DNA from 2 places in the Nocardiopsis sp. YSL2 genome. Region 1 is predicted to be linked to the other one. Evidence: riboswitches for the same ligand, from Rfam matches in the RefSeq annotation. Region 1 holds a riboswitch; the other holds the start of a gene.
What was found. A riboswitch is a leader RNA that binds a small molecule or an ion and turns the genes downstream of it on or off. The one in region 1 is predicted to bind glycine.
Positions count from the first base shown of each region.

Region 2: it holds a riboswitch for glycine, as region 1 does, so the genes downstream of both, gcvT (glycine cleavage system aminomethyltransferase GcvT) here and gcvP (aminomethyl-transferring glycine dehydrogenase) in region 1, are expected to answer to the same signal.

Region 1 is NZ_JAMOAO010000001.1:4,996,235-5,011,683, reverse strand. It holds gene M1P99_RS22105 (tetratricopeptide repeat protein) at 1-1,016, opposite strand, end outside; gene gcvP (aminomethyl-transferring glycine dehydrogenase) at 1,253-4,147, opposite strand; glycine riboswitch at 4,244-4,331, opposite strand; gene M1P99_RS22095 (MerR family transcriptional regulator) at 4,493-4,975, opposite strand; gene M1P99_RS22090 (bifunctional nuclease family protein) at 5,423-5,896, opposite strand; gene M1P99_RS22085 (FHA domain-containing protein) at 6,217-6,759, opposite strand; gene M1P99_RS22080 (mannose-1-phosphate guanyltransferase) at 7,368-9,872, opposite strand; gene M1P99_RS22075 (CDP-alcohol phosphatidyltransferase family protein) at 10,086-10,841, opposite strand; gene M1P99_RS22070 (ArsA family ATPase) at 11,053-11,976, opposite strand; gene M1P99_RS22065 (cory-CC-star protein) at 11,967-12,242, opposite strand; gene M1P99_RS22060 (carbon starvation protein A) at 12,275-14,068, opposite strand; gene M1P99_RS22055 (hypothetical protein) at 14,187-14,978, shown strand; gene M1P99_RS22050 (NAD(P)/FAD-dependent oxidoreductase) at 15,088-15,449, opposite strand, start outside.
Region 2 is NZ_JAMOAO010000001.1:4,056,546-4,071,994, reverse strand. It holds gene M1P99_RS18100 (PolC-type DNA polymerase III) at 1-345, opposite strand, end outside; gene M1P99_RS18095 (asparaginase) at 540-1,502, shown strand; gene M1P99_RS18090 (NAD(P)/FAD-dependent oxidoreductase) at 1,575-2,843, shown strand; gene M1P99_RS18085 (ferredoxin) at 2,827-3,018, opposite strand; gene M1P99_RS18080 (DUF4153 domain-containing protein) at 3,177-5,450, shown strand; gene pip (prolyl aminopeptidase) at 5,502-6,458, opposite strand; gene M1P99_RS18070 (DUF4429 domain-containing protein) at 6,585-7,475, opposite strand; gene M1P99_RS18065 (AMP-binding protein) at 7,631-9,346, shown strand; gene M1P99_RS18060 (3-deoxy-7-phosphoheptulonate synthase) at 9,550-10,611, shown strand; gene blaOXA (class D beta-lactamase) at 10,734-11,651, opposite strand; glycine riboswitch at 11,818-11,918, shown strand; gene gcvT (glycine cleavage system aminomethyltransferase GcvT) at 12,063-13,178, shown strand; gene gcvH (glycine cleavage system protein GcvH) at 13,332-13,712, shown strand; gene glyA (serine hydroxymethyltransferase) at 13,719-14,987, shown strand; gene M1P99_RS18035 (L-serine ammonia-lyase) at 15,064-15,449, shown strand, end outside.

The DNA of each region.
Region 1 (15,449 bases):
CTCGACGTGGCGACCGCCTCCTCCAGATAGCGGTCCCACCACGGCTCGGCCGCCTCCTCGGACCCTTCGTCCTCCTCCGCAGGCGGCGCGATGGCGCGGCGCAGCCGCCGGCGCACGGCGTCCGCGGTCTCCGGGTCCCGGTCCGCCAGGCCGGCCTGCCATGCGCGTTCGGCGGCCTCGGGCTCGCCCCGCAGGGCCAGGAGCCCGGCCAGGAGTTCCACAGCGGCCCCGGAGACCCCCGGTTCCGCGGCGGGCCCCTCCCGGTCGTGTCCGGACGGCTCCACGACCGCACCGAGATCGCCGATGGCGTGCTCGAGGTGGGCCGCGGCCCGCAGCAGGCGCAGGCCCGGGTCGTCGGCGACCGCGAGCCCGCGTTCGACGGCGGCGGCCGCGGCACCGGGCATCCCCCGCTCCAGCAGACGCCCGGCGAGATCGCGCGAGGCCTCCACGACGGTCTCGGCGTGCAGGCGGCTGATCGGCTCCGGACCGGACGGCAGGGTGAGCGCGCGCTCCCAGTCCTCCTGGGCCCCGGCGGAGTCGCCGCGTGCCTCGGCGGCCCTGGCCAGACCGTAGCGGGCGATGGCGGCGTAGCCCGGCCCACCCAGGTCCAGCAGGCGTTCCCACACGCGTGCGGCCTCGGCGGGTTCCCCGTCCTGCTCCAGGGAGAGGGCCAGGTGGTAGGCGGCGCGCGGGGCGTAGCGGGAGTCCCCGGTGGCCAGGGCCCGGCGTGCGGCGGCGCGGGACGCCGGCGCGTCGCCCCGCCGGTCCTGGACCACCGCCAGTCCGAGCAGCGCGCGGGCCTGCACGGCGGGATGGGGGTTGGCCGCCACGGCCTGCTCGTAGAGCTTGGCGGAGCGTTTGAGGTGGCCGTTCTCTGCGAGGTCCTGGGCCTGGTCGCACAGCGCCGCCGCGTCGAGACCGGACGGCACCTCCTGCTCCGGCGCGTCCTCGGGATCGGTCGCCTCGGGGGCTTCGGCGGGGCCAGAGCGTGCGGCACGTCCGGACGTCGTGGTCATGGGTCCGCTTTCCAGGGGTCGTGGAGGGCGTCGCCGCCACTCTAACCCGCGGCCCCGCGCCGGAGGGCGGCCCGCCCTCCGGGTGTCGATCCGCGCCCGCCCGGGAGGTCCCCTCTCGTCCGGGCGAAGCCCCTCCCTTCCGCCTCGAACGAAGACAAGCGCGACCTTGACGATGTAGATTCACAAATCGGACAAGAGGGGGCGCCGACCGAGTCGGCGCCCCCGTCACGCACGACCTAGAGCTCGAAGGCCTCCGGCGGCGGGCAGGAGCACACCAGGTTGCGGTCGCCGTAGGCCTGGTCGATCCGGCCGACCGGCGGCCAGTACTTGTCCTGGCGCAGCGACGACAGCGGATAGGCCGCCTCCGCCCGGGTGTAGCCGTGCTCCCAGACGTCGGCGGTCAGCGCCTCCGCGGTGTGCGGGGCACCCCGCAGCGGGTTGTCGTCGGCGTCCCACTCCCCCGACTCCACGCGGTCGATCTCGCCGCGGATGGCGATCAGCGCCTGGACGAACCGCTCCAGTTCGGCGAGGTTCTCGCTCTCGGTGGGCTCCACCATGAGGGTGCCCGCCACCGGGAACGACATCGTCGGCGCGTGGAAGCCGTAGTCCATCAGCCGCTTGGCGACGTCCTCGTTGCTGATACCGGTGGCCTTCTGCAGCGGGCGGATGTCGATGACGCACTCGTGCGCCACCAGCCCCTCCGCGCCCGTGTAGAGCACCGGGAAGTACGGCTCCAGCCGCTTGGCCAGGTAGTTCGCCGACAGCACCGCGGTCTCGGTGGCGGCACGCAGACCGTCACCGCCCATCATCCGCACGTAGGCCCAGGAGATGGGCAGGATGCCGGCCGAACCGAACGGCGCCGCCGAGACGGGTCCCACGCCGGTGTGCGGCCCGGCCTCGGGCTGGCCCGGGTGGTTGGGCAGGAATCCGGCCAGGTGGGAGCGGACCGCGACCGGGCCCACACCCGGACCACCGCCGCCGTGCGGGATGCAGAAGGTCTTGTGCAGGTTCAGGTGGCTGACGTCCGCGCCGAACTCGCCGGGCTTGGCCCAGCCCAGCAGGGCGTTGAGGTTGGCGCCGTCGACGTAGACCTGGCCGCCGGCCTCGTGGACGAGTCGGCACACCTCGGTGATGGTGTCCTCGTACACGCCGTGTGTGGACGGGTAGGTGACCATGATCGCCGCCAGGTCGTCGGCGTGCTCGGTCGTCTTGGCCCGCAGGTCGGCCACGTCCACGTTGCCGTTGTCGTCACAGGCCACGACCGCCACGCGCATCCCGGCCATCACCGCGCTGGCGGCGTTGGTGCCGTGCGCGGAGCTGGGGATGAGGCACACGTCGCGGTGGGCCTCGCCGCGGGAGCGGTGGTAGCCGCGGATGGCCAGCAGCCCGGCGAGCTCGCCCTGCGACCCCGCGTTGGGCTGGAGCGAGACCGCGTCGTAGCCGGTGACCTCCGCCAGCCACGCCTCCAGGTCGCGCACGATCCGCACGCTCCCGGCCGCCTGGTCCAGCGGCGCGAAGGGGTGCAGGCCCGCGAACTCGGGCCAGGTGATGGCCTCCATCTCGGCCGTGGCGTTGAGCTTCATCGTGCACGAGCCCAGCGGGATCATCGTGCGGTCCAGCGCCAGGTCGCGGTCGGACAGGCGCCGCATGTAGCGCAGCAGCGAGGTCTCGCTGCGGTGGGTGTTGAACACCTCGTGCGCCAGGTAGTCCACGCCCCGGGCCAGGTCGGCGGGAAGGCGGTCGGCGTTCTCGTCCACGCTCAGGCGGATCCGCGAGGAGCCCCGCTCGGCCTCGCCGAACGCGGCCAGCACCTCCTCCAGGTCCGCCGCCGAGGTGGTCTCGTCCACGCTCACGCCGACCGTGGACCCGTCGACGGCCAGCAGGTTGTAGCCGGCCTCCAGCGCCGCTTCCACGACGCGGTCGGAGCTAGGTACGCGCACGCGCAGGGTGTCGAAGTAGGCGGAGTGGACGACCTCGAAGCCGCGTTCGGTCAGGGCGTCGGCCAGCGCCACGGTGCGGGCGTGCACCTGCCGGGCGATCGCGCGCAGGCCGTCGGGACCGTGGTAGACCGCGTACATCCCGGCCATGATGGCCAGCAGCACCTGGGCCGTACAGATGTTGCTGGTGGCCTTCTCGCGACGGATGTGCTGCTCACGGGTCTGCAGGGCGAGCCGGTAGGCGGGGCGGCCGGCGTTGTCGACCGAGACGCCGACCAGACGGCCGGGCAGCTGGCGCCGCAGCTTCTCGCCGACCGACATGTAGCCCGCGTGCGGACCGCCGAACCCGAGCGGCACGCCGAAGCGCTGGGTGGAGCCCACCGCGATGTCGGCGCCCAGGTCACCGGGGCTGCGCAGCAGGGTCAGGGCGAGGATGTCGGCGGCCACGACCGCCATCGCGCCGCGCTCGTGGGCGGCGGCGACGATCCCGCTCGGGTCGCGGACCACACCGCTGGAGGCGGGGTACTGCACCAGGACGCCGAAGGCCTCGGCGTCGGGCAGCCCGTCGGTGAGGTCGGCGACGACGACCTCGATCCCCAGGGGCTCGGCGCGGGTGCGCAGCACCTGCAGGGTCTGCGGGAAGACGTCGGCGTCCACGACGAACACGTTGCCCTTGGCCTTGGAGGCGCGGCGGGCCAGCGTCATGGCCTCTGCGGCGGCCGTGGCCTCATCGAGCAGGGAGGCGCCGGAGACGGGCAGGCCGGTCAGGTCCGAGACCATCGTCTGGAAGTTCAGCAGGGCCTCCAGCCGGCCCTGGGAGATCTCGGGCTGGTAGGGCGTGTAGGCCGTGTACCAGGCGGGGTTCTCCAGGATGTTGCGCAGGATGACCGGCGGGGTGAGGGTGTCGTAGTACCCCAGGCCGATCATCGAGGTGCGCACGGCGTTGCGGGAGGCGATGTCCTTCAGCTCGGCCAGGGCCTCGGCCTCGCCCAGCGCCTCGGGCAGGTCGAGCGGGGCGCCGGTCCCGGGAGCGCTGAGGATCGACTCGGGCACGGCCGCGCGCATGAGCTCCTCGGTGGAGCCGTAGCCGACCGTCTTGAGCATCTCCTGGACCTCGGCGGGCGTCGGACCGATGTGGCGGTCGGCGAAGACCCGGGCGGGAGCGCCTGGACTGTTCCATGACTGATCGGGCACGGAGACCTCCTGGTGACAGGGCCGAGATGCTCGGCAGTGTTCCTCACGGTCTCCCCCTCTGTCACCGGGCACGGCGGTGCCGGGCTTCAGAGCGGCCTCTTCCACGCGGTCCTGGTGCCTGAGAGGTTACTGGGGAGTATTGCCCCGTCGGCGCCCCTGCCGGGGTCTCTCCCGCGTGGTCTTGTCAGCCTGTTGACGTAGTTGTACGTACACACGGACAAGGCGAATGTCAGGATTCGTCCCTGCCGTGCCTACGACCGTACTCGATCACCAGGCGCCACGCCGAGTCAGGGCAGGTGTGTCGGTCGCCCCACCGGCCCGCCGCGCGGCCCGCGCCGCCCCGGGTCAGCCGGTGCGGCGTTCCCGCCGGCGCCGCGCCAGTTCGTCCACGGGCTGGGGCGCGGGAAGGTCGGCCCGCTCCTCGGCCGGGACCACGCCCAGGGCCTCCTCCAGCTCACGCCAGACGTTGGCCAGGGCCAGGCCGAACATGCCCTGGCCGCGCTGCATCAGGTCGACGACCTCGTCGGGCGTGGTGCACTCGTAGACGCTCACGCCGTCGCTCATCAGGGTGATGCGGGCCAGATCGGGGGCGGGGCGTCCGCGCAGGTGGTCGACCGCGTTGCGGATCTGCTGGAGCGAGATGCCCGTGTCCAGCAGCCGTTTGGCCACCTTGAGCAAGAGGATGTCGGGGAGGCTGTACAGGGGGGCGTTCTGGGCACCGGAATGCACGCTCGGTTCCACCAGGCCGGTTCTGGCCCAGTAGTCGAGTTGGCGATAGGTGATCCCCGCGGCCGTGCACGCCGCTGGGCCCCGATACCCGACGTCCATAGGCAGCGCCACCACGTCCTCTTCGCACAGCAGGCCCTGCTGCCCCGCTAGCCGCAGCGCGGACCGCCTGTCATGTGGCTCCCGCTTGCCGCTCGCTACCGCCACGCCGACCTCCGGCCTCTCGTCCCACGGCGGCGTCGACAGGGGATATCCACTTGGGGAATGGGTGCGCCATGGGTCCCACAGCAATGACGGTAGGACGGCCGACCGGCATGGTCAACGACAGCCCCCGGCGCGTCGCCAAGTACCCGAAGCACGGACCGTCACGGCGGTACCCGGAGAGTCCCACCCGCCCGGGCGGGATACGGCCCTGACCGTTCCGGTCACTTCCCACGCCCAATCTATCACTGGCTCGTTTGACAAAGCCGCAGGTCGCAGCCGTGTCATACCCGGTGGTGCCCTTGGCACCACGCAGAAGGGACCCACCGTCGGCGGGTCCCTTCGACGCTACTCCGTCCGTCGGCCGAAGTCCTCGGGCGAGATGTTGTCCAGGAACTCCCGGAACGCCTCCACCTGGTCTTCCTGCTCGTCCGGTATCGGCATGCCGGCCTCTTCGATCACGTCCTCGTGCGCGTAGATCGGCGTGCCTGTGCGCAGCGCCAGAGCGATGGAGTCCGAGGGACGAGCGCTGACCTCCACACCGTTGCTGAAGACCAGTTCCGCGTAGAAGATGCCGTCACTGAGCCCGGTGATGTTCACCGTCTTGAGCCCGGTGTCGAGGGCGTCGAGCACATCCCGGAACAGGTCGTGCGTGAGGGGCCTGGCGGGTGCGACGCCCTGCTGCGCCAGGGCGATCGCGGTCGCCTCCACACCGCCGATCCAGATCGGCAGGTAGCGGTCCCCATCGGATTCCTTGAGCAGGACAATCGGCTGGTTCGAGGGCATCTCAACCCGGACGCCGACGACCTCCATGTGCTTCACAGCGGCTCCGTCCCACGAGTCGTCATGCCGGATGGGCGCTCGTCCCTGCTCCCCCGTTGGATCAGGACCCGAGGGCGAAATCGGCACCCTTCGATACAAAGCTCTCCGGAGGCGGGGGGCCGCAAACCTTCCCGCCCCTCCCGTCGCCCGCCAGCGCCCCGCGGGGCTCTTCGCCCGGAGCGGGGCTACCACCCTCAACGGAGAGCCTACGGCCCCAGTTCCCCGGACCCGTCATGGAGCCCCTCCCCGTCCGCCCGCGGGGCCCCTGCGGCGGGAGGAGGCGGTTCCCGCCCGACCTCCCGCCCGTGCCCGGCAGCGCCTCAGCGGCGCGGCTTGGTCAGCAGGACCATACGGAACTTTCCGATCTGGATCTCGTCCCCGCCGCCGAGTTCGGCCTCGTCGACCGGCTCGCGGTTGACGTAGGTGCCGTTGAGGCTGCCCACGTCCCGGACACCGAAGCCGTTGCCGCGGCGGAAGAACTCCACGTGGCGCCGGGAGACGGTGACGTCGTCGAGGAAGATGTCGCTGTTGGGGTGGCGCCCGGCGGTGGTGACGTCGCTGTCCAGGAGGAACCGGCTGCCGGCGTTCGGGCCGCGCCGGACCACCAGGAGCGCTGTGCCCGAGGGAAGGGCGTCGGCGTTGGCGGGATCATCACCACTGAGCTCGTCGCCGGAGTCCTCTTCCTCCAGGGCCTGGATGCCCGAGATGGAAATGGTGGACGTGACATCGCCTGCGGCGTCCCCACCCGCACTGGGCTGTGGGCTCTGCTGTTCTGGCCTGCGGACGGGAGTCCCGCAGTGGGAGCAGAAACGGGCATCATCCGCAACGGCGTGACCGCACTGCGTGCAGTAAACGCTCGACATAGGTCGGCTCGGCCTCCTACCGCACGGGGCGGTGCTTGATTCGGCTGATCGGTGGCACGTCGCGGGCACCGCGCGGGCCCTCGGCCCACACACCGCCCGGAGCGTGGTGAGACGGTGCCCAGTCACGGCGACGGGACGCCTCACGGTCGGTCGCTAGGTCTCTTCCCCCCAGTTGCGCTCCTTCTCACCCGGGTCGGGGCGTCCGCCGCTGCCGGGATACCCGCCCCAGACGGCGACTCGGACGCCGGGGAACACTCGACTTTAAACCATATCCCTGTCCAGGAAGGGATTCGCTCCTCCTCGGCCTGCCGCAGAAGGCCCTGGACACCCCCGCGGCCCGGTCCGGCCGACACGGCACCCGGGGCACCGCATCCGCCTGTGGCCGATCTCGGATGAGATGGACACCTGTCCTGATGCTGATGCGCTGGACGGCCGTTTGGTTCTCCCCGATCCGCAACGAATTCGCAGGAACTTCACGGCACCGCGACGACCTGCTGATATGTCGAGTTTAGCCGGAGACGGACCTTCGTGTCGGCTACTCCGCGCCATGGTGGCGACACACAACGCGCGGGTGCGGACGTCCCGCGTCCGCACCCGCGCGCACGCGCCTATCCCTCCGCGCGTTCCACGACCGCGGCCCACTCGTCCAGCAGCCGCTGGGCCGTGTCGGAGTCAGGACCTTCGGCCCAAAGATGCGTGACGGCCTCGGAGGTGTCGGGCAGGACCAGCGCCCATCCGCCGTCGGCCTCCAGCACCCGCACGCCGTCCGTGGTGTCCAGCTCGCGGTCGCCCGCCGCCTCGACCACGGCGCGCATGACGCTGCCCTTGACCGCCCAGGGGGTCGGGACGGAACGGCGCAGCAGGTGCGCCCGCGGGATGGCCCGGTCGATCTGGCTCAGCGACCGACGGGTCCGGGCCACCAGTCCCAGCAACCGCACGAAGGCGGCGATGCCGTCGCTGGTGGGGCTGAACTCCGGCAGAACGAAACCGCCTCGACCGTCGGCGGCGAAGATGACGTCCTCGGCGCCTCCCTGCACGGCCTTGGTGAGTTCGTCCGTGGCCGTGGCCGTCCAGTGCACATCCACACCGTGCGACCGGGCGACGGTCTCGGCGACCCGGGTGGTGGTCACCGGCAGCGCCACCCGGCCGCCGCCCCGCTCGGCCGCGACCAGGTCCAGCACCACGAGCAGGGCGCGGTCGTCGTCGACCAGCTCACCGTTCTCGTCCACGATCGCGAGCCGCTCGGCCACGGGGTCGAACCGCACCCCGAAGTCCGCCCGCGAACTCGACACGAGCTCGCCCAGCCGCTCCAGGTCGCGCATCTTCTTGGCGACGGTGTCGGTGGGCGAGACCTCGTCGAGGCGGTTGTTGACGGTGAGCACATCGACGCCGATGCGCCCCAGCAGCGAGGGCAGGATCAGCGAGCTGGTACCGCCCGCGCAGTCGATCACCACCTTGAGCTCGGCCTCGGCCACCCCGGAGGCGTCGACCGACGACAACAGTTCGCCGGTGTAGTTCTCCACCACGCGCGAGGGCTGGGTGAGCTCGGCGATCTCGCCGGGGAAGGCGCGGCGGTACTCCGCACGGGAGAAGACCCGGTCGAGCTTGCGCTGGGCGCCCGGGGACAGGTCGGCGCCCCTGTCGTCCAGGAACAGGATGTCCACCGACTCCGGGTCCCCAGGGGTGGTCCGCAGCGCGACGCCCCCGCTGACCCCGCTCTGGGAGGTGTGGAACCGCGCCACGGGCAGCGGCACCACCTCCAGGTCGCGCACGTCGATGGCGGCCGACGTCAGCGCGCTGATCACCGCTCGCTTGAGCGTACGGGCCGCACGGGAGACGTCGCGGGAGGTCGTGACGATCGCACCCTTCTTCAGGGTCGTGGCGAAGGCGTTGGCCAGGCGCACCGCCAGTTCGGGCGTGATCTCCACGTTGGTCAGGCCGGACACGCCGCGGGGGCCGAACAGCGAGCGCTGCCCGCGCGACTCCCAGATGACGTTGTCGTTGACGACGGCGCCGGCCTCGATGGTCTTGAAGGGGTAGACCTTGACGTCGTTGTGCACGTAGGCCTCGGACTCGATGACGCAGTCCTCGCCCACGACCGCGCCCTCCTCCACGCGGACCGCGGCCATGATGTCGGTGTTCTTGCCGATGACCGCGCCCCGGAGGTTGGCGCCGCGCCCGACGAACACGTTGTCGTGCAGGACCGTGCGGTGGCAGAAGGCGTCGGCGCGCACCACGGCGTTGCTTCCCACCACGGTGTACTCGCGCAGTTCGGCTCCGGCCTCGACCTTGGCGTAGTCGCCGACGTAGAGCGGACCCTTGAGGACGGCGTTGGGGTCGACCCGGGCGCCCTCGCCGATCCACACGCCCGGGGAGACCTCGAAGCCGTCGATCTCGACGTCGACCTTGCCCGAGAGCACGTCCGCCTGGGCGCTGAGGTAGCTCTCGTGGGTGCCCACGTCCTCCCAGTAGCCGTCGGCGATGTAGCCGTAGAGGGGCTCGCCCTCCTCCAGGAGCTCGGGGAAGACGTCACCGGACCAGTCGACGACCTCGCCCGGGGCCACGCGTTCGAGGACCTCCGGCTCCATGATGTAGATGCCGGTGTTGACGGTGTCGGAGAAGACCTGGCCCCACGTCGGTTTCTCCAGGAACCGCTGGATCCGGCCCTGTTCGTCGACGATGATGATGCCGAACTCCAGCGGGTTGGGCACCCGCTTGAGGGCGATGGTGACCTTGGCGCCGCTCTCCTTGTGGAAGCGGACCATGTCGGTCAGGTCGATGTCGGTCAGCGCGTCCCCGGAGATGACGAGGAACGGTTCGCCGCGCAGGTACTCCTCGGCGTTCTTGACGCTGCCCGCGGTCCCCAGGGGGACCTCCTCGGCGACGTAGTCGAGCTTCATGCCCAACTCCTCGCCGTCTCCGAAGTAGTTGCGGATGAGGGTGGCCAGGAACTGGACGGTCACGACCGTCTCGGTGAAACCGTGCTTGCGCAGCAGGAGCAGCACGTGCTCCATGATGGGCTTGTTGACCACCGGCAGCAGGGGTTTGGGCTGGTTGGCGGTCATGGGCCGGAGCCGGGTGCCCTCGCCCCCGGCCATCAGGACCGCCTTCATCGACGGCATGTGGGCCGGGTTCGCGGACTCGCTGTTGGACGTGGTCATCGCCGGTACCTCCGTACGACGCCGCCGTCGAGCCGCCCGGCGAGGGGATGGTGTTCGGAGCGCGCACCGTCGCGCGCGGTGGGACATGTGCTTCTCATGACGGAGATGACACTCCCTTTCGATCCGACAGGACTCGCGGTGAGCCGGTCCGCCGGTTCGTGTCACTCAGGGGCCGGTGTGCCCCTGACCGGTGCGGCCCGGCCTTTCCGGGCCCTGTGGTGCCGCGCCGGGGTCGCCGTCCGCGGTCTCCGGAGCGGTCGGATCGGGTCGATCCGCGCTCGGTCCGGGTGCGGGGTCGCTGTCGTCGGCACCCCCGCGGATGCCGGGTCGATCAGCGCCTTCGTCACGGCGGGTCTGAGCCATCAGGCGCAGCCCCTGGACGGCGTAGAGCAGTCCGGCCCACCAGTACAGAGCAGTTCCCCACAGAGCAAACGCCCAACCTATAATTCTCGCCACATCCGCGACGATCGAAGCGTGCGCCGCGATGAACAGCAGCGGGAAAGAATACAAAAGACAGAGCGTCGCCGCCTTGCCCGCGAAGTTGACCGGAAGCGGCCCGTAGCCGAAGTGGCGCAGCAGCGGAAGCGCGCCGAGGATGAGGACGTCGCGCAGCACGAGGATGGCCATCAGCCACCACGGCACGATGTCGCGCACGACCAGCCCGAGCAGGGCGGCGAAGATGTAGAGGCGGTCGGCGAGCGGATCCAGGACCGTGCCCAGACGGCTCGTCTGGTTCCAGGCCCGGGCGATCTTGCCGTCGAGCCAGTCGCTGATCCCCGCCAGCGCCAGGACGAGCAGGGCCCACCAGTCGGCCTGCGGCCCCAGGACCAGCCACAGGAACAGCGGCACGCCGAGCAGGCGCAGCATGCTCAGGAGGTTCGGGACCGTCCAGACACGGTCACCGACCACCGGGCCGGCCACGTCGTCCCCCGCCTCGCGTCTGCCTTCTTCCGCGGATCGCCCCATAGGCCCAACGATAGCTGCCGGGACGGTCGTTCTCGCGCCGGCGTGACTCCGCCGGCCCGAACGCGTTGCGCGACCGCCGCCCGCCGGCCCCGTCCCGGACGGCGTTCTCGGCCGCAGCGGTTCGCCCCGTCCGGTTCTCGCCGGTCCCCCGCGCCCGGTCCGGGCCTCAGGCGGGCAGCCGGGTGCCCAGGTGGGCGGCCAGGTGCCGGAGCCGCTCGACGCCGGTGGGCTCGGTGTCCTGGAGGGGGACCTCCACCGTCCCCTGTTCGGCGAAGCGCTCGCGGGTGGCGGCCAGGGCCGCGGCCGTGTCGGGGCCAGCCGCGCCCGCGGGCGGGATCTGGTTGACCACGACCCGGTCCAGCGCGAACCCGGCGTCGGCGAGCTGGTCGACGGCCCGCGCGGTCTCGGCGAGCACCATGCGCCGGGGCACCGTCACCAGCGCGACCACGGCGTCCTCGCGCAGACGGGCCGAGGCCCGTTCCAGGCGGTGGCGCCGGGCGTGCAGGCGACGCAGCAGGGGGTCGTCGTCCTCCTCCGGTTCGGCCCGGCCCACCACGTCGGCGAAGGCCTCGGCGCGGTTGGCGCGCTCACGCTGGCGGGTCAGCCCCACCACCCAGGGAGTGAGCAGGGTCGGCAGGTGCAGCAGTCGGAGCAGGTGGCCGGTCGGCGCGCTGTCCACGACCAGCGCGTCCCAGCGGTCCCCGACCTCCTCCATCCGGTCGATGAGCAGGTCGGCCAGGGCCGACTCGGCCATGCCCGGACTCGATCCGGCCTGCTCCAGGTGGCGGTGGACGGCGGGCATGACGGCGGTGGGCACGGCTCGGCGCGCGTCCTCGGCGACCTGCGCGATCCGGCGGCGCACGGCGGCTTCGGCGTCGGGCTCGCAGGCCCACAGCCGGGGGGCCGCCTCGACCGGTTCGTCGGACAGGGAGGCCTCCAGCGCGTCGCCCAGGGAGTGGGCGGGGTCGGTGGACAGCACCAGGACGCGCAGGCCGGCGTCGGCCAGCGCCAGGGCGCGCGCTGCGGCCAGGGTGGTCTTGCCGACGCCGCCCTTGCCTCCGACGAACGTGATCGGGGTGGTCAACAGCAGCCTCCCGGGGCGCCGAAGTCGTCGCGGCCCAACCGCTGGTGCCAGGAGTGCAGGTCGGCGACCATGTACGGGATCAGGTCGAGGGTCTCGTAGGCGACGGGATTGTCCACACCGAGGGTCTCCAGCATCAGCAGGGCGCGCAGGGTGTCCTGCTGATCGCGCGCCTCCCGTCGGCGGGCGTGTCCCCAGCGCGCGTCGAAGACCTGCTGGTGGAAGTCCTCCACGCGGCGCCAGGCGGAGACGGTGCGGTGCCAGGCCCTCCCCAGCGGGGAGGCCCCGGCACCGCCGTGGTCGGTGTTCACGCGGTGGGCTCGGTGTCCTCGGTCGGGGCCGCGGGCGCGGTCTCCTCCGCCCGGGTGGCGGAGCGGTCGGCGAAGGCCCTGCGCAGGGCCATGGCCGCCTCGACGGTCATCCACACGGCCAGGCCGAAGATGACGGTGTCCAACGGGGCAAGGACGAAGCGCTGCATGGGGTCGTCGGAGCCCAGGAATCCGATGAGCTGGACGACGAGGGCCCAGGAGGTCATGACGACCAGGAAGACCAGCGGGACCAGGACGACGATCGGGTTGCGTCCGCGCTTGGTCACCCACACGGCGATGACGGCCAGGGCCAGGCCGGCGGTGAGCTGGTTGGTCGTGCCGAACAGCTGCCACAGGGTGCCGGCCGCGAAGTTGCCGGGCACCAGGGCCAGCGCGAAGGGGATGAGCACGGCCAGCAGGGTGGAGACGGTGACGCTGCGGGTCAGGAAGGCGAACACGCGGTGCACGGTCCCGCCCTCGGACGCCTTGTCCGCGGCGATCGAGCTGATCTCCTGGATGGTGTAGCGCTGGAGGCGGACGGCGGTGTCCAGGCTCGTGGCCGCGAAGCTCACGACGACGACGGTGGCGAAGATCAGGCCGAGGTTCTCGGGGACGCCGATGTTGCCGGCGAACCCGGCCACGCCCTGGACGAACTTGCCCGCGGGACCGGTGCCCGCCGCGGTCCAGTCGACGTAGATGTCGGACCAGGCCATCCCCTGGTTGGCGGAGAAGACCATGATCCCGGCGGTGCACGCCAGGATGGAGCAGACCGCGAGCGTGCCCTCGCCCAGGGAGCTGAGGTAGCCCACGTAGCGGGCGTCGGTCTCCTTGTCCAGCTGCTTGGACGTGGTTCCCGAGGACACCAGGCTGTGGAAGCCGGAGACCGCGCCGCACGCGATGGTGATGAACAGCAGCGGGAAGATCGAGGGCGAGCCCTCGGGGAGGTCGCCGCGGAAGGCCGGGGCCTCGATCGTGTTCATGCCGACCACGACGCCGACCATGATGACGAACAGGGCCAGCATCATCTGGTGCTGGTTGATGTAGTCGCGCGGCTGGAGCAGCATCCACACGGGCAGGCGCGAGGTGAAGAAGGTGTAGGTGAAGATCAGCACCAGCCACACGAACGCGGGCTCGACCCCCAGCCCGCTCGCGACGGGGTCGACGGTGATCGGGAACATCACGCCCAGCGGGATGCACGCGTACACGATGACCAGGGCGACGACCGAGGGCAGCAGGGCGGCCGTACGGCGGCGGTAGACGACCTGGCCGACGCCGATCGCCAGGGGGATGGTGACCAGGACGGGCAGGACGGCCGAGGGGTTGTCGATGAACAGGCCCGCGATGATGACCGCGAACACCGCGTTCACCATGGTCACCAGGAAGAAGATGATGAGCAGGAAGAGGATCCGCGCGCGGGCGCTGATGACGTCGCTGGCCAGTGAGCCGATGCTCCGGCCCTTGTGCCGCACGGAGACGACGATCGACCCGAAGTCGTGGGCTCCGGAGGCGAAGATGGTGCCCAGGACCACCCACAGCAGCGCGGGCCCCCATCCCCAGAAGACGGCGATGGCCGGTCCCACGATGGGCGCGGCTCCCGCCACGGAGATGAAGTGGTGCGCGAAGACGATGTGCTTGTTGGTCGGCACGTAGTCCACGCCGTCCTTCAGGGCGTGCGCGGGCGTCACGAAGTCCGGATCGAGCGCGTACACCCTCTTGGCCAGATAGACCGAGTAGAACCGGTAGCCGAGCGCGAACAGCGCCAGGGCTCCGAGAAGGACGGCTACAGCGGGCATGGGGGGACCTTCAATCTCGCACCTGAGTGTGCTCGTGGCCGGTGGGTGCTTTGTCCTGGGCTTTGCAGTACAGTCCCGAGAAATTAACATGAGGCCCACGTCACAGAAAAGGTGCGCCGTGAACGATTTGGCCTCGGCTTGGCGCCGAGCCCCCACCGGTGAGATGTGCTGGCTCTCCCCGGACGGGCCGACCGGCGTCCCCGTCGTCCCCCTCCTGGGCGAGCACCCGTGCGTGGCCCTGCCGCTGGCCCTGCTGCCCGAGGTCGACTCGCTCCTGAACCGGGCGGCGTTCTGCCTCTCCGCGCCGGCGGGCGAGAGCGCGCCCACCCTGGTCGCCACGGGACGGGTCCGTGTGCACCTGGACCCCGAGGGCCGCGAGTTCGGGGGCGAGCTGGTGGAGCAGGAGGTCGTCAAGCATCCGCCGTCGCGCCTGCGCGTGGGCAGCCTCATGGCCCGCAGGGACAACTGGTGGTGGATGGCCCGCGCCATCGTGACCATGGTCGACATCGACCGGGTCCACGAGATCCCCGCCCGAACGCGCGCGGGCGACGCCCTGCTGGTGCGGGAGCGGGATGCGGACGTACGCGTGGACGTGGTCACCGCCCGCGACTGGTCGGCGGGGGCGGGTTCGTCCGTGGAGCTGTGGTCGCGCGACGGTGCCGACGTCGACGGACACGGTGAGGAGGCGCTCGTCTTCTCCCACCAGGCCAGCCCCGACTTCGAGCGCTGGGAGCGCTGGAGCCGGTACGGGACGCTGACCGGGCAGGACCTGGCGATCACCGACGCCGACGGCGCTCCCGACCCCGACCCCCGGCCGTACGGGCTGGTGGAGCGCTACCGCAACCACCGCGAGGTGGTGCGGGCCTGCCGTGCGGGCTTCACCACCGTGCGGCGCCGTCTGGCGACCTGACCCGGGCGTTCGGGCGCCGGGCGGAGGTGGTCCCGGCGGGCCGGTCGCGGTCGGCCGTGCGGCCGCACCCCCGTCGCGTGAGCGCGCTCACCGGACGCGTGGCCCGCGCTCACCCGAGGGCGAGGACGCGGTCGGCCTCCCGCCGCCCCGAGAGCAGGGCACCGTGGACGGTGGCCGTGTGCTCGATCTCGGTGGCCTCGCCCGCGAAGAACAGCCGGTCGTCGACGGGGCGCCCCAGGGCGAGCCGGTCGGAGTCGCCCGACCCGACCGCGGTGAAGGAGAAGCTGCCCAGGGCGAAGGGGTCGTCGAACCAGTGGGTGAGGTAGTGGTCGATCGGGTCCGGTGCCCTGCGGAACATCCCGCGCAGGGAGGCCATGGCGTGCTCGACCACCTCGCCCTCCTCCATGCGTGCCAGGAACCGGGCGGCACCGCCGCCGTTGCGGGTGGCCAGCACGGGTTTGCCCAGCACCC
Region 2 (15,449 bases), 940 kb from region 1:
GAAGCGCTGCTCGAAGTCCAGGTTGTGGCTGACCACGACGGCTCCGGACAGCAGTCGCGCCAGGCGCGGCGCCAACTGCGCCACCGTCGGCGCACCCACCGTGTCGCTGTCCCCGATGCCGTGGAACTCCTGTCCCCGGACCTCGGCACGCGGATCGACGAGCGTGCTGAACTCCTCGACCACCTTCCCGTCGCCGCGCACCCGCACGACGGCGACCTCGACGATCCGGGCCCCCGTGCGCGGTTCCAGGCCCGTGGTCTCGGTGTCGAGCACCGCGTACTCCAGGTCCGCCGCCCGCATGCCGACCCGGCGTCGGGTCAGCGCGCCCATCCGCAGCGTTCCCATCGTGTGTCCTACTTCCCGTCTCATCCGTCCCACCAGCGCATCCAGCGCCTGCCGGGCGTCCGCATCGACCCTACTCCCCGTTCCCGACACGGCTCCCGCCCGGAAGAACAGGTCGTTATGTAACGTTCTTACGCGTGTCCGCCCCTCAACGGACACCCCCGCACAGAACGACCTCAACGGCGAGGAGAGCCCGCATGACCCAGACCGCCCTTCCCGAGTACGTCCCCCTGGCGGAGGTCATCCGGTCGGGGATGCGCGAGAGCGTCCACTACGGGGCGGTCGTCGGCCTGTCCGCGTCCGGCCGCATCACCCACGCGCGCGGCCCCGTCCACCAGCCGATGTTCCCGCGCTCGGCGGCCAAGCCCTTCCAGGCGCTGGCCATGCTCCGCGCCGGCGCTCCCCTGGAGGGCCCGTCCCTGGCGATCGCCGCGGGCAGCCACGGCGGCGAGGACATCCACGCCGCCCAGGCCGAGCGCATCCTCGCCGCCGCCGGGCTCACCCCCGACGCCCTGCGGTGCCCGGCCGACGTCCCCGGCGGCAAGGACGCGAGGCTGGCCTTCCTCCGTGCGGGGCGCGAGCCCGAGCGCCTGCTGATGAACTGCTCCGGCAAGCACGCCGGCATGCTGGCGGCCTGTGCGCACCGCGGCTGGAGCACCGAGGACTACCTCGATCCCGCCCACCCCCTCCAGGTGCTCGTCCGCGAGACGATCGAGGACGTGTGCGAGGAACCGGTCGCGCACACCGCCGTGGACGGCTGCGGAGCACCCCAGCTGGCCGTCTCCCTGGCCGGGCTGGCGCGCGGGCTGTGGCGGATGCGCACGGCGCCCCCCGGCGGCCACGAGCGCGCCGTCGTCGACGCCATGAGCTCGCACCCCGAGTACGTGTCGGGTACCGACCGGACCGACACCGAACTGATGACCCGGATGCCGGGCCTGGTCTCCAAGATCGGCGCGGACGGCGTCCTGCTGCTCGGCGCCGCCACCGGCGAGACCGTCGCGGTCAAGATCAGCGATGGCGACGCCCAGGAGCGGGCGCGTACGCTGGTCGCGCTCGACGCTTTGCGGACCCTCGGAGTGGACGTGTCCCCCGTCCAGGACCGGCTGCGCGTCGACGTCCTCGGCGGTGGCGCCCCCGTGGGCGAGGTCCGGCCGGTCTAGGGAGCCCACGGGGAACGACCCGAGATCCGGGTCCGGGCCCATCCCCGAATCCACGAGCGAAGGGAGTGCACGGTGCCGTCCACCCTGAAGGACGTCGTGATCGCCGGTGCCGGCATGGCCGGTCTGCACGCGGCCGAGGCGCTGCGCCGGAAGGGGTTCGAGGGGCGGGTGACGCTCGTCGGAGCGGAACCGCACGCGCCCTACTCACGACCGCCGCTGTCCAAAGAGGTCCTCACCGGGATCGGCATGGAGCCCTCCGGCGGCGATCCCGGCTGGCTGGTGGGCCACCGCTCGCTCCGCCTGCTCGACGACGCGGAGGTGGCCGGCCTGGAGCTGGACTTCCGGCCGGGCACGCGGGCCGTGGGCCTGGACCCCGCCGCCCGCGAGGTGGCCGTCACCGGGCCCGACGGCCGTACGGCGCCCCTGCGCTACGACGGGCTGATCATCGCGACCGGCGCCCGTGCGCGGCGCCCCGACACCGGCCTCGCGGGCGTGCACGTGCTGCGCACGCTCGACGACGCCGAGGCGGTACGAGCGGAGTTCGACTCCTCGGGCCACGTGGTGGTGGTCGGAGCCGGGTTCGTCGGCGCGGAGGTGGCCGCGAGCGCCCGCGCGGTGGGCATGGACGTCACGCTGATCGAAGCCGCGCCGACCCCGCTGACGCGGGCGATCGACCCCCGGATCGGCGGTGTGTTCACCGAACTGCACCGGGAGAACGGCGTGGACGTGCGCCTGGGCGTCGGCGTGGCCGGTTTCGAGGGCGGCGACCGGGTGGAGCGGGTCCGGTTGGCCGACGGCACCGCGATCGAGGCGTCGCTGGTGGTGGCGGGCCTGGGCGTGCGGCTGAACACCGAGTGGTTGCGCGGGTCCGGGGTCGAACTGCTGGGCGACGGCGCCGTGCGCTGCGATGAGCACTCGGAGACCTCCGTGCCCGGCGTGTACGCGGTCGGCGACCTCGCGAACTGGCCGCACCCGCGCTTCGGCGGGCGGATCCGGCTGGAGCACTGGACCAACGCGAGCGAGCAGGGCACGGCGGCCGCGCACAACCTGCTCGCCGGGCAGGGGCGCGTGCCCTTCACCCCGGTGCCCTACTTCTGGTCGGACCAATACAAGAAGAAGATCCAGCTGCTGGGACAGGGTGCCCCGGCCGATGAGGTCGCCTTCGTGCACGGTGCACCGGAGGACCGAAAGTTCGTGGCCTTCCTGGGTCGCGGCGGCATGCTCACGGGCGTGCTGGGGCTGCGGTCCACGCCCCGCACCATGCGCTACCGGGGGCTGTTGGAGAAGCCCACGACATGGGACGAGGCGCTGGAAGCGGCGGGCGTCAGTCCCGCACGGTGATGGCGCGCTTGGGGCAGAGCCGCTCCGCCTCGCGTACCCGCTCGTGCAGCTCGGCCGGGGGTTCCTCGGTCAGCAGGTAGAGGAAGTCGTCGTCACGGACCTCGAAGACCTCGGGCGCGACCCCCATGCACAGGGCGTTGCTCTCGCACTCGTCGAAGTCGACCTTGACTCGCATGGTTCTCCACTCCTCGCGCGGACTCTGTCGGCCGTTCGACCCTAGCGCGCCAGGGCCCGCGACGAACGGCACCGGCGTTCTGTGAACCGATTGCGGCCGGTTCCGGTCTTAACTGCAGTAGACGACGGCGGGCGGCCGCCGTCCGAGGAGAGGACCACGTGACCGCTACTGACGACAGCACAGGACGGCAGGACCCCGGACAGGGGTACGCCAGACCCCACGACGGGACGGGATACGACGCCTACGGGCGCCCGATCCACCCTGGGTGGGCCGGGCCACCCGCGCCCTACGACCGGCCCCGGCCACCGAGAGTGCCCCTCCCCCACGCCCCCGTGTGGCTCCCGATGGCGGTGGTGGGCGTCGGCGTGGTGGCGGCGTTCCTGGCGACGCTGAACCGTCCCGGGCTCGGCCTGGTGATCACCGGTATGGTCGCGGGCCTGACCGCCCTGGCCGCCCTCATGGTGCGCCCGGCCATCCCGGAGAGCGGTGTCGCGCCGGAGGCCTTCGAGGACGGGGTCCCTGGCGTCGGTGATCCGGGCGGGGTGCCCGCTGCCGAGGCGCCGGAGGAACCGGGCGAGACGGTCGGCTCGGCAGGGCCGGATGAGCCGGGTGAGCCGGATGAGCCGGGTGAGCCGGGTGAGCCGGATGAGCCCGAAGAACGGGGCGGGACTCCCGGCACGTCCGAGACCGACGACGCCTCCCCGGAGGACGAGGGCGCCACCGAGGACGACGCACCGGCCGACGACACCCGCCCCGAGGACCACGGAGCCGCCGCGGGCCCCGAGGCCTCAGGACCGTCGTGGAGCGGCCCGCAGCCCGCGCCGCAGTACGCCGCGTCCACCCCACAGGGCCCCGGCCACCCCGACCGCAGCCACCCGGGCCTCGCCGCACCCGCCTGGCACGGCTACGGCGGGCCGGCCCACCCGCAGCACCCCGGGTGGACGGGCCCGGCGCACACCGGCTACGCCCACCCCGGCTACGCGCGCCCTGAGCACGCCCACCCGGTCAACGCCGACCGGTTCCACCCCGACCACGCCCAGTGGGCCTCCACCGGTCCTGGACACCGGCCCCCGTACGATCCGACGCCCGCCGCGCCCGCGCGGCCCGACCGGTACGCCTACACCTGGTCGGCGCTCTTCGGCGTCCTGGCGACCGTCCTGCTGGCCACCGCGGCCCTGCGGGACGCGGGCTGGGTCCTCGTGTGGACGCTCACGGGCGCCTTCCTCCTCGCCTCGATGGCGTTCGCCACCCGCAACCCCGCCGCACGGCAGAGCGCCGTCGGCGTGGCGACCGGCGCCTTCGCACTGCTCCGCAACCTGCCCGCCACTCCGCGGTTCCTGCTCAGCCCCATGAAGACGAAGCGCACCTCCGGGCTCGCCCTGCCGATCGTCCTCACCTCGATGGTCACCGTCGGCCTCCTGCTGGTCTTCGGGCTGCTGTTCGCCCTGGCCGACCCCGTGTTCGCCGCCTATCTCGGGCAGATGTTCACCTCCGTCGGAACGGGCTCGGGCCTCCTGCGCCTGGTCGGCATGCTCGTGACCATCCTCCTCACCGGCGCGGCCGTCCTGACCGCCCGCCGTCACCACCGCCGTCCGCGGCCCCGCCCGGCCGCACCCGCCCCCGACCCGCTCTGGCCGGTGTGGGTCTGGACCGTCCCCCTCACCGCCCTGATCGCCCTGTTCGTCGCCTTCGTCGGTGTACAGGCCGCGGTGATGTTCGGCGGGGACGACTACGTTCAGCGGGTCTCCGGAGTCATCTACGCCGAGTACGCGCGACAGGGCTTCTTCCAGCTCGTGGTGGTGAGCGTGCTGGTCCTGGGCGTCATCGCGGTCGCGGTCCGGCTGCTGCCCTCGCGGATCGCCTCGACGCGGACCCTGCGCAACGCCCTGCTGGGGCTGCTGTGCGTACTCACCCTGGTCATCCTCGCCTCCGCGATGATGCGGCTGCAGCTCTACATCGACACCTTCGGCCTGACCCGCCTGCGTGTCAGCGCCGAGGCGTGGATCCTGTGGAGCGCGGGCGTGTTCGGCCTGGTCATCGTCGCCGGGATCTGCAACACCCTGGGGCGCTCGGCCGCCTGGCTGCCCCGGGTGACCGTCGCCTTCGGCGCTGTGGCACTGGCCGTGTTCGCCTACGCCAATCCCGACCTGCGCATCGCGGAGAGCCACCACGACCTCGACCTGGCCGCCGTGGACACCTGGTACCTGAGCGACCTGTCCGCCGACGCGGTCCCCGGACTGATGGGACTGCCCGAGCACGAACGCGACTGCGCCCTGGTGGGGCTGCGCGACCGGTTGGAGGACCCCGACGGCCGCGGAGTGGCCGCCTGGAACCTCTCCCGGGTCCAGGGGCGGCAACAGCTCGCCGAACTGGGCCTGTTCAACGACGTCAGCGGCCTCGACTGCGGTGTCCGCGACTACGTCGAGTGGTGACACCGCCGCAACACCGCCCGGGGGCGCGCCGCGGCGCGCCCCCGGGTGCGGTCACTTCGCGAAGCGGTCGGTGGCCTCGACGAGCCGGTCGAGGATGCCGGGCTCGCTGAACGCGTGGCCCGCGTCGTCGATGATGTGGTACTCCGCCTCCGGCCACGCCTTGTGCAGGTCATAGGAGGTACGCACCGGCGTGCACGTGTCGTAGCGGCCCTGCACGATCACCCCGGGGATGTGCCGGATCTTCTCGGCCCCGTCGATGAGCTGGTTCGGGGTGAGGAAGCCCTTGTTCGTGAAGTAGTGGTTCTCGATCCGCGCGAACGCCAGCGCGTAGTCCTCGTCCGCGTGGTGGGCGCGCAGCTCCGGGTTGGGCAGCAGCGTCACCGTCGAGCCCTCCCACACGCTCCACGCGCGGGCCGCGGCCAGGCGGACCGCACGGTCGGGGTCGTTCAGGCGCCGCGCGTAGGCGGCGATGAGGTCGCCGCGCTCCTCCTCGGGGATGGGCTCCAGGTAGGACTCCCACAGGTCCGGGAAGAGCATCGAGGCGCCCTCCTGGTAGAACCAGCGCAGCTCCTCGTCGCGCAGGGTGAAGATCCCGCGCACGATCAGTTCGCTGACCCGGTCCGGGTGCGTCTGGGCGTAGGCCAGGGCCAGGCAGCTGCCCCAGGATCCGCCGAAGACCTGCCAGGTCGAGGCGCCGATCATCTCCCGGAGCCGCTCCATGTCCTCCACCAGCGACCACGTGGTGTTCGTGGACAGGTCGGAGTCCATCTCACTGGCGTGCGGCGTCGAGCGGCCGCAGTTGCGCTGGTCGAACAGCAGGACGCGGTACTTCTCCGGGTCGAACAGCCGGCGGTGGTCGGGGGTGCAGCCGCCGCCGGGACCGCCGTGCAGGAACACCGCGGGCTTGCCCGCGGGGTTGCCGCACAGCTCCCAGTACACGCGGTGTCCGTCGCCGACGTCGAGCATGCCCGAGTCGTAGGGGTCGATGGGCGGATACAGGGTGCGCACAGCCGTGCCTTTCGTGTCGCGTCGGCCCCGGGTGTCTCCAGGGGCCTCGTCCCGGGGTGACCGGAGCGGACGGGGCCGCCGGCCCCCGGTCGGGACCGGCGGAAGCGGTTCGGGAGCCGATCCGGGTCAGAGGCGGTCCAGGAGTTCGGCCTTCTTGGCGCTGAACTCCTCGTCGGTGAGCAGGCCCTCGGCGTGCAGGCGTCCCAGCTCGCGGATCTTGGCGAAGACGGACTCCTCCTCCGCGCTGACGCCGGGGGCCGCGGACAGCGCCGGGGCGGTCTCCTCCGCGGCCGCGTCGGCGGGCGCGGTGTAGGCGTTCAGGGTCGCCGCCATCAGCAGCGTCTCCTCACTGCCCTTCGTGCCGTGGGAGGCCAGGGTGAAGAAGTCGTTCTCCAGCTCCGTCGCCTCGGGGATCGTCACGCCGCGCAGCACGATGCGCAGGTACCCCTCCGTGACGTCCACCGGCGGGTACCAGGTGGCCGACTCGATCTCCGACAGCCGGTACTCACGCGACTTCTCCCGCTCCTTGGCGGTGCTGGAGAGCCAACCGTCCCACTGCAGCCGCACACGCGTGCCGTCGAAGGAGGCCGAGCCCTCGGCCGTGCGCACCTGCACGGGCGGCCGGGCGACCAGCCCCCGGGCGACCTCGACCGAGTCCGGGGGGCGGTCCGCCAGCTCGCGGGCGTACCGGGACGCCGAGGCGAGTTGGTCGGAGAAGTACTCGGCGAGGAGTTCCCTGTCGTGCGGGCCGGTCAGCACCAGCGGTGTCGGCGCCTCGCTGCCGGGGCCGCCCAACTGCGCATAGGGGTCGGTACCGTCGGCCAGCCGCACCCGCAGGCGCCAACCGCGCTTTCGGTCGCCCTGGTCGAACTCGACGTCGGTGACGGCCGCCAGCGGAACCGCGCAGCTGCCCAGTGACTTGAACAGCGTCGGCACCTTGCGGCCGGAATCGAAACGGATGCGCACCGTCTCGTCGTCGAGCCGCCAGGTCCCGTGGTGTCCGCGCAGTTCCTCCATAGCGTCCAATCCTAGAGCCGCGCGGCCCTCGGGGGTGGAAGCGTCGGAGCCGCCCCGCGCGGGTAGGACTCGCAGAGCACACCCCACCCGCCCCACCAGGGCGGACCCGTGGACGGTGCGGTCGCCGTGCCGTCCCGAAGCGGAGGTCGCCAGCGATGTCGAAAGAGAAGGCCGCCGCGGGTGCGGCGGAGTTCCGGGCCGCGCGGGATCTGCTCCTGGAGCACCGCACGGACCAGGAGAAGGCGCACCGAGAGTTCACCTGGCCCCGGTCGGAGCATTTCAACTGGGCCCTGGACCACTTCGACGCCGTCGCGCGGACACGCCCGGACCGGACCGCCCTCTGGGTCGTCACCGAGGACGGCACGGACACCAAGTACACCTACCGCCACCTGTCCGAGCGCTCCAACCAGGTGGCGAACTGGCTGATCGGGCAGGGCGTGCACCCCGGCGACCGGATCATGCTGATGCTGGGCAACCAGGTGGAGCTGTGGGAGACCATGCTGGCCGCCATCAAGCTCGGCGCCGTGGTCGCCCCCACCGCGCCGATCCTGTCCGAGGGCGACCTGGTGGACCGCCTGGAACGCGGCGACGTCCAGCACGTGGTCTGCGGCGTCGAGGAGACCGGGAAGTTCGCCGACCTGCGCGGCCACTGGACGCGCATCTGCGCCGGGTACATGGAAGGCTGGCTCAACTACGCCGACTCCGAACACGCCGGACTGGACTTCGCCCAGCCCCACGCCACCACGCCGGACGACCCCCTGCTGCTGTACTTCACGTCGGGGACCACCGCCCGCCCCAAGATGGTCACCCACACCCAGAGCTCCTATCCCGTCGGCCACCTGTCGACCATGTACTGGCTCGGTGTGCGCCCAGGCGACATCCACCTGAACGTGTCCCAGCCCGGATGGGCCAAGCACGCCTACAGCAGCGTGTTCGCCCCCTGGAACGCCGAGGCGACGGTGCTGGCTCTGGACCAGGCCCGCTTCGACCCCGAACGGCTGCTCGACGAGGTGGTGCGCCGGGGCGTCGACACCCTGTGCGCGCCGCCCACGGTGTGGCGGATGCTCCTGCAGACCGACCTGGCGTCGTGGCGGGTGGGGCTGCGCGAGGCCCTGGCCGCGGGCGAGCCGCTCAACGCCGAGGTCGTGGACCGGGTCCGCGAGGCCTGGGGCATCACCGTCCGCGACGGCTTCGGGCAGACCGAGACCACCATGCTCGTCGGCAACGGTCCCGGGCGGCCCGTGGTGCCTGGCTCCGTGGGCCGTCCACTGCCCGGCTACGACATCGTCATCGTGGATCCGGTCACCGGGGAGCCCGCCGACACCGGGCAGATCGGCGTGGACATGACCGACGAACCCGTCGGCGTGATGCGGGGCTACGCCGACTCCGACGACGCCGGCGGAAGGGTCCGCCGACACCTGTACCTCACCGGTGACATCGCCGGCCGGGATTCCACCGGGAACATGCGCTATATCGGCCGCACCGATGACGTCTTCAAAGCCTCCGATTACCGCATCTCACCATTCGAACTCGAAAGCGTCCTCGTCGAACACGAATATGTCGCCGAGGCAGCGGTGGTCCCCTCGCCGGACCCGCTGCGACTGTCGGTCGCCAAGGCCTACGTCGCCCTCGCCGACGGGGTGGCGCCCGACGCCGCCACCGCGCGCGCGATCCTCTCCCACGCCCGCGAACGCCTCTCGCCCTACAAGCGCGTCAGACGCCTGGAGTTCGCGGACCTGCCCAAGACGGTCTCGGGTAAGATCCGCCGTGTGCAACTGCGCCGGGCCGAGGCCGAACGGGGCGCGGTCACCGATGGAGCGCGCCACCCGCGCGAGTACTGGGAGGAGGACCTCCCCGGGCTGACGGACTGATCCCGGCGGCCCGCACCCGCTCCGGAATGACCACGGAAATGCGTCTCGCATTATGAGACTATGCGCCGGGATAATCCCGGTGTGGTGTTTCCCATCGTGTGGACCCGTGCCGATTCTTCTGCGGCACTATGTCGCCCCGCCCGGCCGCGCTACTGTTTTTCGTGGCCACTGCTGGCCAGACCGGACGGATCTAGGGGAAGACCATGCCCAGCACCAACGACACCAGGGTGGCCAGTTACCAGCCGCTCATCGCCCCCGAGGACCTGCTGGCCGAGCTACCTCTGGGTCCCGAACGCAGCGCTCTGGTGGAGGACTCCCGCGCCGAGGTGACGCGGGTCCTCAACGGCGAGGACGACCGCCTGCTCGTCGTCGTCGGCCCCTGCTCCGTGCACGACACCGAGTCGGCCATGGACTACGCCGAGCGGCTCAAGGCCCTCGTGCCGTCCCTGAACGACGACCTGTGCGTGGTCATGCGCGTGTACTTCGAGAAGCCGCGCACCACGGTGGGGTGGAAGGGCCTGATCAACGACCCCGGCCTGGACGACACCTACGACGTGCACCGCGGCCTGCGCACCGCCCGCAAGCTGCTGCTCGACATCAACTCCCTGGGCCTGCCCGCCGGGACCGAGTTCCTCGACCCCATCACCCCGCAGTACATCGCCGACGTCGTCTCCTGGGGCGCGATCGGCGCGCGCACCACGGAGAGCCAGGTGCACCGCCAGCTCAGCAGCGGCCTGAGCACCCCGGTCGGCTTCAAGAACGGCACCGACGGCGACGTACAGGTCGCCGTGGACGCGGTCGGCGCGGCCGCCGCGTCCCACACGTTCTTCGGCGTGGACCCGCACGGCGCCGGCTCGGTGGTCGTCACCGACGGCAACCCCGACTGCCACGTGATCCTGCGCGGCGGCCGCAGCGGCCCCAACTACGAGGCCGGTCCGGTCGGGGACGCCCTCGACGTCATCGAGAACTCGGGGCTGCCGCGCCGCCTGATGATCGACGCCAGCCACGCCAACAGCGGCAAGGACCACACCCGCCAGCCGGGTGTGGCCGCGGCCATCGCGGCCCAGGTCGCCGAGGGCCAGAAGGGCATCATCGGCGTGATGCTGGAGAGCTTCATCGTCGAGGGCGCCCAGAAGCTCGGCGACCCGTCCGCGCTCACCTACGGCCAGTCCATCACCGACAAGTGCATGGGCTGGGAGACCACCGAGCACGTGCTGTCCGAGCTGGCCGAGGCCGTGCGCCGACGCCGCAAGACCACCGCCTGACCGGCACCGCACCGCGAACCGCCGGAGCGGCCGGGTACCCCTCGGGGGCCCGGCCGCTCCGTGTGCCGGGGTCCGCCGCCGCGCCGCGTCCGAGCACGATGTCGCCCGGGGCGCCGCCCGGTTCAGGCAGCTTCGGGCGGCAGGACCTCCAGCTCCGCCAGCAGGTCGCGGGCGAGGGGCTCGCGCAGTTCGGCGTCGGCGTCCTCCTCGATCTCCACCCGCAGCGCGAAGGTGTGCAGGTCGGAGCCGCTCTGGACCCAGCCGACCCACCAGCCGGGCGCGGGGTCGGCGTCGGCGCCCCACCCGCTCTTGGCGTACAGGCGGTAGTCCCGCGTCTCCTCCACCAGGGCGATCTCGTGCAACGCCTCCTGGTGGGCGGTGTCCACCGGCAGTTCCTTGCGGGCCAGCAGGGACAGGAACTCGGTCTGCTCCTGCGCCGAGATCTCCAGCGGGCCCTCCAGCCAGAACCGGTCGACAGCGTCGGCGCCGCCGATCTCGCGGTTGCCGTAGTCCAGGCGGTCCACCCACGCCGCCATCGGCTCGTGCCCGACGCGCCGGGCCAGCTCCTGGTAGACGGGGACGTTCGAGACGGGGAAGGCGTCGCGCAGACCCATGTCCCGCTCCCACTCCTCCACCGGCTGCGGCTCGCCCCCGTAGGGCAGCACCTCGTCCACGTCGGCCACGGCACCGGTCTGCAGCCCGATCAGCGTGTTGGGGATCTTGAACGTCGACGCCGGGACCTGGCGCACGGCCGCCTGCTCGACGTCGACCACGGTGGACACCCGCGAGTCCGCGTCGTAGAGCACGAAGGTGCCCTCCAGCCCCGCGTCGGCGAACCGGGATTCCAGGTCGTCCCGCTCGACGGTGGTCACGTCCCCCCGCACACTGCCCGAGTACTGCTCCGGCCGCGGCTCCGGCTCCTGCTCCCCGGCGCACGCGGACACGGCGGCGACCGTCAGCGCCAGAGCACAGCCCGCGGTCACCACGAGTCGGCTCCGACGACCCACCGGTCGGCCCGCACGGTCGATGTCGGTACCCACGCCAGTCCCTCCGTGTCTTCGCGTAGGGCCCCCGCCGGGCCCTGTACCGCCCACACGCTAGTCCCTCCGATCACGCCGTGGGGCGGCCTCCCGCGATCGTGTCCTCGCACACGCGTCGGGCAGCCTTGGGGGCCGACTGTGCCCGCTGCTAGGCTGAACGTGTTGCTGACCCCGTACGGGAGAGCGTCCGCGTAGCCAACACGGACCGCCGAAGGAGCAATCCCTCCCCACAGACAACCTCTCAGGCACACGGACCGTACGGGCGAGACCACTCTGGAAAGCAGGGACCGACGTCCCTCGCCGAAGGTGCAAGCCACGCCGGGCGCGCGGTGAAGCTCTCAGGCACCGATGACAGAGGGGGAGGATGGCAACGCCACGCACGTCACGACGCCCATCCTCTCGGGAGTGCCCATGTCAGAGCCCGCCTCAGTTCCGCGTGCCACCGCACTGCGCGAGATCCACGAGAAGGCCGGGGCCACCCTGGTCGACTTCGCCGGGTGGCTCATGCCGCTGCGCTACGGCAGCGAGACCGCCGAGCACAAGGCGGTCCGCGAGGCCGCCGGCCTCTTCGACCTCTCCCACATGGGCGAGATCCGCCTGAGCGGACCCCAGGCCGCCGCAGCCCTCGACTACGCGCTGGTCGGCCACCTGTCCAAGGTCAAGGTCGGCCGCGCCCGCTACACCATGATCACCGACGCCGACGGCGGCGTCCTGGACGACCTCATCGTCTACCGGCTCGGCGAGCAGGAGTACCTGGTCGTCGCCAACGCCGCCAACGCGCCCGTCGTGTCCGCCGCGCTCGCCGAGCGGGCCGAGGGCTTCGACGTCCAGGTGAGCGACGAGTCCGCCGACCACGCCCTCATCGCGATCCAGGGGCCGCGCGCCGTCGAGATCCTCGCGCCGCTCACCGACGCCGACCTCGACTCCATCCGCTACTACGCCGGCTACGAGCACACCGTCGCCGGACAGCCCGTCCTGCTCGCCCGCACCGGCTACACCGGCGAGGACGGCTTCGAGATCTTCGTCCGCCCCGCCGCCGACGCTCCCCGGGTCTGGGAGGCGCTCATGGCGGCCGGCGCCGACCACGGGCTCGTGCCCGCCGGGCTCTCGGCCCGCGACACCCTCCGCATGGAGGCCGGCATGCCGCTGTACGGCCAGGAGCTCACCGCCGAACTCACCCCCTTCGACGCCGGTCTGGGCCGCGTGGTGAAGTTCGACAAGGACGGTGACTTCGTCGGCCGCGCCGCGCTGGAGAAGGCCTCGCGCACCGCGCGCGCACGGCGCCTCATCGGCCTGGTCGCCCAGGGCCGGCGCCCGCTGCGCAGGGGCCAGGAGGTCCAGCGCGACGGCGTCACCGTCGGCACCATCACCAGCGGCGCGCCCTCCCCGACCCTGGGCCGCCCCATCGCCATGGCCTACGTGGACGGCGACCTCGACACCGCGACCGGCACGTTCACCGTGGACGTGCGGGGCCGGGGCGAGGCCGTCGACGTGGTCGAGCTGCCGTTCTACCAGCGGCAGCCGTAGGACTGGGGCCTTCACACCCCGAAGGCCTGCCCGCCCCGCCCGGTGGGATCCCCGCACAGGGACCTGCACGGACGAGGCGGCACCAGGCGTAGGCCGGGCCGGGCCGCCCGAGGGCGCGCGGCAGGAAATGGAACACCTCCAAGGAGAGTTGAAGTGAGCGTTCCCACGGAGCTGGGTTACACCGCCAAACACGAGTGGGTCGTGGTGAAGGACGGGATCGCCACGGTCGGGATCACCGCGTTCGCCGCCGAGTCCCTCGGCGACATCGTCTACGTCGAGCTGCCCGAGTCGGGCACCGAGGTGACCGCGGGCCAGGCGTGCGGCGAAGTCGAGTCCACCAAGTCCGTCAGCGACGTCTACTCGCCGGTCTCCGGCGAGGTGATCGAGGTCAACGGCGCACTGGAGGACGCGCCGGAGACCATCAACACCGCCCCCTTCGAGGACGGGTGGCTCTTCCGGGCCCGGCTCTCCGAGGAGCCCTCGGGACTGCTCTCCGCCGAGGAGTACACCAAGCTGACCGAAGGCGAGGAGTAGGCCGAGATGGCTAACGACAACACGCTCGACCAGGCACTGAGCGAACTGGACCCCGAGGTGTCGGCCGCGGTGGACGCCGAACTGGCACGCCAGCGCGACACCCTGGAAATGATCGCCTCGGAGAACTTCGCCCCCCAGGCCGTTCTCGAAGCACAGGGCACCGTCCTGACCAACAAGTACGCCGAGGGCTACCCCGGCCGCCGCTACTACGGCGGCTGCGAACACGTCGACGTCGTCGAACAGCTGGCCATCGACCGCGCCAAGGCGCTGTTCGGAGCCGAGCACGCCAACGTCCAGCCGCACTCGGGCGCCCAGGCCAACACCGCCGTGTACTTCGCGCTGCTCAAGCCCGGCGACACGATCCTGGGCCTGGACCTGGCCCACGGCGGCCACCTCACCCACGGCATGCGCATCAACTACTCCGGCAAGATCCTCAACGCCGTGGCCTACCACGTACGCGAGCACGACGGCACCGTCGACTACGACGAGGTCGCCGCCCTGGCCAAGGAGCACCAGCCCAAGATGATCGTCGCGGGCTGGTCCGCCTACCCGCGCCGGCTCGACTTCGAGCGCTTCCGCCAGATCGCCGACGAGACCGGCGCCCTGCTCATGGTCGACATGGCCCACTTCGCGGGCCTGGTCGCGGCCGGGCTGCACCCCAACCCGGTGCCGTTCGCCGACGTGGTCACCACCACCACGCACAAGACCCTGGGCGGCCCGCGCGGCGGCATGATCCTGTCCACGGCCGCCCTGGGCAAGAAGATCAACTCCGCCGTCTTCCCCGGCATGCAGGGCGGCCCCCTGGAGCACGTCATCGCCGCCAAGGCGGTCGCGTTCAAGATCGCCGCGAGCGAGGCCTTCGCCGAGCGCCAGCGCCGCACCGTGGCCGGCGCCAAGCTCCTGGCCGAGCGCCTGACCCGCCCGGACATGACCGAGGCCGGTGTGAAGGTGCTCACGGGCGGCACGGACGTGCACCTGGTCCTGGTGGACCTGGTGGACTCCCCGCTCAACGGCCAGGAGGCCGAGGACCGCCTGCACTCGGTCGGGATCACGGTCAACCGCAACGCGGTGCCCAACGACCCGCGCCCGCCGATGGTGACCTCGGGGCTGCGCATCGGCACCCCGGCCCTGGCCACCCGCGGCTTCGGCGAGGAGGACTTCACCGAGGTCTCCGACATCATCGCCGAGGCCCTCAAGCCGGACTTCGACGCCCAGGCGCTGAGCGCCCGCGTGCGGGCCCTGGCCGCGAAGCACCCGCTCTACCCCAACCTGTAGAGCCCTGCCGTGCGGGGCCCCGTGCCCCGCACGGCAGTTCTGTACCAGGGCCCTGTACTCAACGAGGAGGACAGCCATGGCCATCAGCGTGTTCGACCTGTTCAAGATCGGTATCGGACCGTCGAGTTCGCACACGGTCGGCCCGATGAAGGCCGCGCGGACCTTCGCGGGGCGCCTGAGCGAGGACGGAGTCCTGGACGCCACGGCGCACGTGCGCGCCGAACTGTACGGTTCGCTGGCGCTCACCGGCAAGGGCCACGGCAGCGACACCGCGGTCATCCTGGGACTGATGGGACACACGCCCGAGCACGTGGACGTGGACGCGGTCCCCGGCCTGGTCGGGCGGGTGCGCGAGGAGCGCGCCCTGGAACTGGGCGGGCCCCAGGGCCCGAAGGTGGCCTTCGACCCGGCCGTGGACGTGGACTTCCGCCGCAAGGAGAGCCTGCCCGACCACCCCAACGG